DNA from 2 places in the Streptomyces kanasensis genome. Region 2 is predicted to be linked to the other one. Evidence: riboswitches for the same ligand, from Rfam matches in the RefSeq annotation. Region 2 holds a riboswitch; the other holds the start of a gene.
What was found. A riboswitch is a leader RNA that binds a small molecule or an ion and turns the genes downstream of it on or off. The one in region 2 is predicted to bind glycine.

Region 1 (3,398 bases), on a different contig from region 2:
CCTCCAGCTCGTTGGCGGGCCATGCGGTGTCGACGGCTGCGGCTGTCGTGTCCACGGGCGTTCGTGCGTCCTTCCGGTCCGTCCGGGTGCGTGCCGCAGCACCCTAGCGCGGGACGTACGCGCCACCGGCGCCCCGGTCCCGGGGCGGGCGGCGGGGCGGCCGGGCGCGGGCGACGGGGCGGCCGGGCGCGGGCGGCGGGGCGGCCGGGGCGTCCCCGGGGGCCGACCGGGACGCGGACGTTTCGCCGGGAGGCGAGGCGACGGGAACGGAAGCCGGGCGGCGTGAGCCGGGCCAGTGGGAGGCGAGGCGGCGGGAGCCGGGTCGACGGGACGGGCCGGAAGGCTGCGGGGCTCCCCGGGACGGGCCGACCGGGGCGCGACACGGCGGGAGCGGCCCGGCGAGGCGGCGAGCCGGCCGGACGACAGGAGCGAGCCGGCGGGAGCCGGCAGGAGCCGCGTCGGCGGGGCGCGGGCCGGGGGCAGGCGGTCGACGGGGCGTGGGCCGGCAGGAGGCGGGGTGGGGGGCGCGGGCCGCGCCGGCCCGTGCGGGTCAGCGGAAGTGGATGCGGGTGAGGGCCGAGGCGGCGTCGCGGTCGAGGAGGACGGCGGAGGCGCACCCGGCTGGCAGGTGCCCCCGCTCGGCGTCGCGCACCAGGCGCCCGACGGCCCTGCGGTGCCGGGCGAAGGCGTACGAGGACACGCCCCTGCCCCGCTCGCGCTGGCCGGCGCGGGCGGTGGCGGCGTCGACGTCGAGGAGCAGCAGGTGCAGGGACCGGCCCCGGCGGCGGGCGTCGCGGGCGAGCCAGCGGCGCACCCAGGACTGGGTGCCGCAGTCGTGGACGACGACGCCCCCGCCCGCGCGCAGCCGCCGCCGCAGCCCGGCGTAGTGGGCGACGCGGACGAGCGGCCGGTACAGGGCGTACGGGAGGAGGCGCGGCATGCGCCGCTCCCACCGCTCGCGGACGTCCTGCGAGTCGACGGCGCGGTCGGCGGCGGCGAAACGGATGAGTGTGGACTTGCCGCTGCCGGGAAGACCGGAGACTACGACCACGTCCCCCTCACCGAAGAGCAGCTCGCGCGGGACCCGCCCGCCGCGCTCGCGCAGGTCGCGCAGGACCGGGGCGGCGGTCGTACGGGCGGGAAGCGCCGGCGGCGCCGGTACCCCCGCGGTCGTGGCGTAGGCGCCGGACCGCTGCAACGTCATGGCCCCTCCTGGGCTCGGCTCCCCCACAGCCTGCCCAAGAAGTGTAAAGAAACGGCAATGGGACACAAGTGATTTGCCGCCGGTCGAGGGTTTGCCGATCCGGACCCTCGTGCGATGATGTGCGCGCCGACAACCGCATACCGGCCGATCGAATCCGCGCGGGAGAGTTCCGGGCCCCCCGTGGCCCGGGCGCCGAAGGAGCAAGTTCCTCCCTTGAATCTCTCAGGCCCCGCACCGCACGGATGAGGCAGATCTGAAAAGCGAGCCGTCCCCCGCACGCCGGGGCCGCGCGGCTCCACCCAAGGTGCAAGCCGCGCCCCGCACGGGGTCACGGCGAACCTCTCAGGTTCCGATGACAGATGGGGAGGACGTGTCCTCGCCACCCATGCCCCGGACCTGGGAGCCCTTTCCATGAGCACTTCCCCCCGCCGCACGGCCCTCGATGCGCTGCATCGTTCGCTGGGCGCGACCATGACCGACTTCGCCGGCTGGGACATGCCGCTGCGGTACGCCAGCGAGCGCGACGAGCACACCGCCGTACGCACCCGCGCGGGCCTGTTCGACCTCTCCCACATGGGCGAGATCACCGTGACCGGCGCCCAGGCGGCCGCCCTGCTGGACCACGCGCTGGTCGGCAACATCGGCGGCGTCGGCGTGGGCCGCGCCCGCTACACCATGATCTGCCGCGAGGACGGCGGCATCCTCGACGACCTGATCGTGTACCGGCTCGGCGAGCAGGAGTACATGGTCGTCGCCAACGCCTCCAACGCCCAGGTGGTGCTGGACGCCCTGACGGAGCGCGCGGCCGGCTTCGACGCCGAGGTGCGCGACGACCGCGACGCGTACGCGCTGATCGCCGTGCAGGGCCCCGAGTCCCCCGGCATCCTGAAGTCCCTCACCGACGCCGACCTCGACGGGCTGAAGTACTACGCGGGTCTGCCCGGCACCGTCGCGGGCGTCCCCGCGCTGATCGCCCGTACGGGCTACACCGGTGAGGACGGCTTCGAGCTGTTCACCGCGCCGGAGCACGCGGAGCGGCTGTGGCGGGCGCTGACGGAGGCCGGCGCCCCCGTCGGCCTGATCCCCTGCGGGCTGTCCTGCCGCGACACGCTGCGCCTGGAGGCGGGCATGCCGCTGTACGGGCACGAGCTGACGACCGCGCTGACACCGTTCGACGCGGGCCTGGGCCGGGTCGTGAAGTTCGAGAAGGAGGGCGACTTCGTCGGCCGCGAGGCGCTCCAGGCCGCCGCCGAGCGCGCCGCGACCGCCCCGCCGCGCCGGCTCGTCGGCCTGGTCGCCCAGGGCCGCCGGGTGCCGCGCGCCGGGATGTCCGTGGTCGCCGGCGGCACCGTGGTCGGCGAGGTCACCTCGGGCGCCCCCTCCCCCACCCTCGGCAAGCCGATCGCCATGGCGTACGTGGACGCCGCGTACGCCGAGGCGGGTACGAGCGGGGTCGGCGTCGACATCCGCGGTACCCATGAGCCGTACGACGTGGTGGCGCTGCCGTTCTACAAGCGCCAGAAGTGACGCCCGGCACACCCGCCACCCGCACGACTCCCCCGTTCACCACCACTCCCGCGCGTACAGGAGAATTCAGCTCATGAGCAACCCCCAGCAGCTGCGCTACAGCAAGGAGCACGAGTGGCTGTCGCCCGCCGAGGACGGCGTCGCGACGGTCGGCATCACGGAGCACGCGGCGAACGCCCTGGGCGACGTCGTGTACGTCCAGCTCCCCGAGGTCGGCGCCACGATCACCGCGGGCGAGACCTGCGGTGAGCTGGAGTCGACCAAGTCCGTCAGCGACCTGTACTCGCCCGTGACCGGTGAGGTCGTCGAGGCGAACCAGGCGGTCGTGGACGACCCGTCGCTGGTGAACACCGCTCCGTTCGAGGGCGGCTGGCTGTTCAAGGTGCGCGTCACGGACGAGCCGCAGGACCTGCTCTCCGCCGACGAGTACACCGAGTTCGCCGGCTGACCAGCCCGACACCCACACCCTTAGGGACCGCGTGATGTCGCTTCTGAACACCCCTCTCCACGAGCTGGACCCGGACGTCGCCGCCGCCGTCGACGCCGAGCTCCGCCGCCAGCAGGACACCCTGGAGATGATCGCCTCGGAGAACTTCGCTCCGGTGGCCGTCATGGAGGCCCAGGGCTCCGTCCTCACCAACAAGTACGCCGAGGGCTACCCGGGCCG
Region 2 (3,398 bases):
TGCGTCGACGGGTAGGTGATCATCAGGACGGACAGCTCGTCGCGGTACTGCTCGATCTTGGCCCGCAGGTCCTCGACGTCGATCTCGCCGTCGTCGGCGGTCCTCACGACGACGACCTTCATGCCGGCCATGACGGCGGACGCGGCGTTGGTGCCGTGCGCCGAGGACGGGATGAGGCAGACCGTGCGCTGCGTGTCGCCGTTGGCGCGGTGGTAGGCGCGCACGGCGAGGAGACCGGCCAGCTCGCCCTGCGAACCGGCGTTCGGCTGGAGCGACACCTTGTCGTAGCCGGTGACCTCGGCGAGGCGCTCCTCCAGCTCGCGGATGAGCGTGAGGTAGCCCTGCGCCTGCTCCGCGGGGGCGAAGGGGTGCAGCTGACCGAACTCCGGCCAGGTGACCGGCTCCATCTCCGTGGTGGCGTTCAGCTTCATCGTGCAGGAGCCGAGCGGGATCATGCCGCGGTCCAGCGCGTAGTCGCGGTCGGCGAGCCGGCGCAGGTAGCGGAGCATCGACGTCTCGGAGCGGTACGCGTGGAACACCGGGTGCGTCAGGTACGCGTCGGTGCGCAGCAGGGCCGCGGGCAGCGCGTCGGCGGTCTCGGCGTCGAGGGCCTCGATGTCGCCGCGCACGCCGAAGGCGTCCCAGACGGCCGCGAGCTGGGCGCGGCCGGTGGTCTCGTCGCAGGAGACGGAGACGTGGTCGGCGTCGACCTGGTGGATGTTGACACCGCCCTCGCGGGCGGCGGCGACGACCTGGGCGGCGGCGCCGGGCACCCGCGCGGTGACCGTGTCGAAGAAGGTGTCGTGGACGACCTCGACGCCGCCGGCGCGCAGCCCGGCCGCGAGGATCGCCGCGTACCGGTGGGTGCGCAGGGCGATGCCCTTCAGCCCGTCGGGGCCGTGGTAGACGGCGTACATGCCGGCCATGACGGCGAGGAGCACCTGCGCGGTGCAGATGTTGCTCGTGGCCTTCTCGCGGCGGATGTGCTGCTCGCGGGTCTGCAGGGCGAGGCGGTAGGCACGGTTGCCGTCGACGTCGACGGAGACGCCCACGAGGCGGCCGGGCAGGCTGCGGGCGAAGGTGTCGCGCACGGCCATGTAGCCGGCGTGCGGGCCGCCGAAGCCCATCGGCACGCCGAAGCGCTGGGTCGTGCCGACGGCGATGTCGGCGCCCAGCTCCCCGGGCGGGGTGAGGAGCGTCAGCGCGAGCAGGTCGGCGGCGACGGTGACGACGGCGCCGAGCTCGTGCGCGGCGTCGACGAGCGGCTTGAGGTCGCGGACGGCACCGGAGGCGCCCGGGTACTGGAGCAGCACGCCGAAGACGCCCCGCTCGGCGACCTCGGCGGGGATGCCCCCGCTCAGGTCCGCGACGACGACCTCGACACCGGTGGGCTCGGCGCGGGTCTCGATGACGGCGATGGTCTGCGGCAGGGCGTCGGCGTCGACCAGGAAGACGCCGTTCTTGACCTTGCCGACGCGCCGGGCCAGGGACATGGCCTCGGCGGCGGCGGTGCCCTCGTCGAGGAGGGACGCGCCGGAGGTGGGCAGGCCCGTCAGGTCGGCGACCACGGTCTGGAAGTTCAGCAGCGCCTCGAGACGGCCCTGCGAGATCTCCGGCTGGTACGGGGTGTACGCCGTGTACCAGGCGGGGTTCTCCATGACGTTGCGGAGGATGACCGGCGGGGTGAAGGTGCCGTAGTACCCGAGGCCGATCATCGGGGCCAGCACCTGGTTGCGGTCCGCGAGGGAGCGCAGTTCGGCGAGGACCTCCGCCTCGGTGCGGGCCTCGGGCAGGCCCAGGGCCTCGGCGCTCTTGATCACGTCCGGCACCGCGGCCGCCGTGAGCTCGTCGAGCGAGCCGTAGCCGACCTGGGCGAGCATCTTGGCGCGGGCCTCGTCGTCAGGGCCGATGTGGCGCTGCTCGAAGGGGATGCCTCGCTCGAGCTGGGAGAGCGGGGTGCGGTTGGCGGTCATGTACGGGGGCCTCCTGGTCGTAGCGACCTGCGAGGGGCACCTCGGCGCGGGTGCCCGGACGGCCTCCCCCTCTGTCATCTCAACCTGAGAGTTTCGCCGTGCGCGCACCCCGACGGGAGGCGGCACGGCTTTCACCGTCGGTGAGAGCGGGTGCCGTCCGACGCCCGCCCTGCTTTCCAGAGTGACCTCGTCCGCGCGGTACAGGGGCCTGAGAGATTCCGGGGAGGATTTGCTCCTTCGGCGCCTCCGGAAGTCTTCTCCGGAGGACTCTCCCGCGCGGGGTCAGCGGCCGATGCCAGCCTACCAGCGACGTTCCGGGGCGATCCCTCGAGTGGCCGAGGTCACGGTTGTGCCCTTTCGTAGTGTTCACGGCACCGTTGTGACCGGCTGGAGGAACCGTGCAGAGCGACATCGACCCGCGCAGCCTGATCGGGCGCAAGGCGTTCGACCGCGACGGCCGCAAGATCGGAACGGTGGACGAGGTGTACCTCGACGACGCGACGGGCGTGCCGGAGTGGGCCGCCGTGCGCACCGGCCTCTTCGGTCGCGACGCCTTCGTCCCCCTGGAACCCAGCGACCTCGTCGGCGACGGCCTGCGCGTCCCCTACGAACGGGCCCTCGTCAAGGACGCGCCGGACTTCGGCGTGGGGCGGCACCTCTCCCCGGAGCAGGAGGTGCAGCTGTACCGCCACTACGGCATCGCCCTGCCGCCCGCGCCCTCCCCCGGGCCGCCGCCCGCCGCCCCGCCGCCGGAGCGGGAGGTGGGCGGCCCCGCGGGCGGGGGCTGACCGCCCGGTACCAGCGGCAGCGGGTCGGAGGGCTCGAGCTCGGGGTCGTCCGTGCGGAAGGTGCGCACCCGGCCCGGAGCCGATCCGGGGTGCTCGAACCGCACGGTGACCCGCCCGAGCCCGCTTCCCTGCACCCAGCCGGGTCCGTGGACGGCGTGCCGGACGTCGGCGCCGGCGGCCCACCGCCGCTCGGCGGTCGGCGCCGGACCCTCCTCGCCGGGCCCCGAGCTCCCGGCTCCCGTGCCGGACGCCCCGGGCGCGGGCGTCGGTCCGCCTCCCTCCTCCGGGAGCCCACCGCCCGGATGCGACGCCCCGCCGCCCGCGTCCGCGCCTCCGGCCGGCCCCCGACCGTCGGGCGGCGTCGTACCGCCGGGTGCCACCGCGCCTCCGGGCGCCGTCCCGGGGCCGCCCGCGGGCGGCCGCGGGGCGTCGGCTGCCGCACGGCCCGCGCCCGTGGCGCTCTCCTTACCGGCGGCGGCCCGGCCGACGGCCGGGGCCTCCCCGACGGCCGCCTGGGCGAACAGGTCCTCCTGCGTGTAGTCGGCCAGACCGGTCACGCCGACCCCGAGCAACCGGACGCCGCCGGTGGTGTCCACGGCGTCGAGCAGCCGGGCGGCGGCCTCGCGGACCACGACCG

Region 1: another riboswitch for glycine. It lies ahead of gcvT (glycine cleavage system aminomethyltransferase GcvT); the one in region 2 lies ahead of gcvP (aminomethyl-transferring glycine dehydrogenase).

The regions. Positions count from the first base shown of each region.
Region 1 covers NZ_JBIBSF010000004.1:482,298-485,695, reverse strand. Annotated here, with positions in the region: gene ACF053_RS13765 (enhanced serine sensitivity protein SseB) at 1-55, opposite strand, end outside; gene ACF053_RS13760 (AAA family ATPase) at 551-1,204, opposite strand; glycine riboswitch at 1,354-1,451, shown strand; gene gcvT (glycine cleavage system aminomethyltransferase GcvT) at 1,616-2,731, shown strand; gene gcvH (glycine cleavage system protein GcvH) at 2,805-3,179, shown strand; gene glyA (serine hydroxymethyltransferase) at 3,214-3,398, shown strand, end outside.
Region 2 covers NZ_JBIBSF010000012.1:184,640-188,037, forward strand. Annotated here, with positions in the region: gene gcvP (aminomethyl-transferring glycine dehydrogenase) at 1-1,973, opposite strand, end outside; glycine riboswitch at 2,160-2,258, opposite strand; gene ACF053_RS27035 (PRC-barrel domain-containing protein) at 2,372-2,761, shown strand; gene ACF053_RS27040 (DNA polymerase IV) at 2,665-3,398, opposite strand, start outside.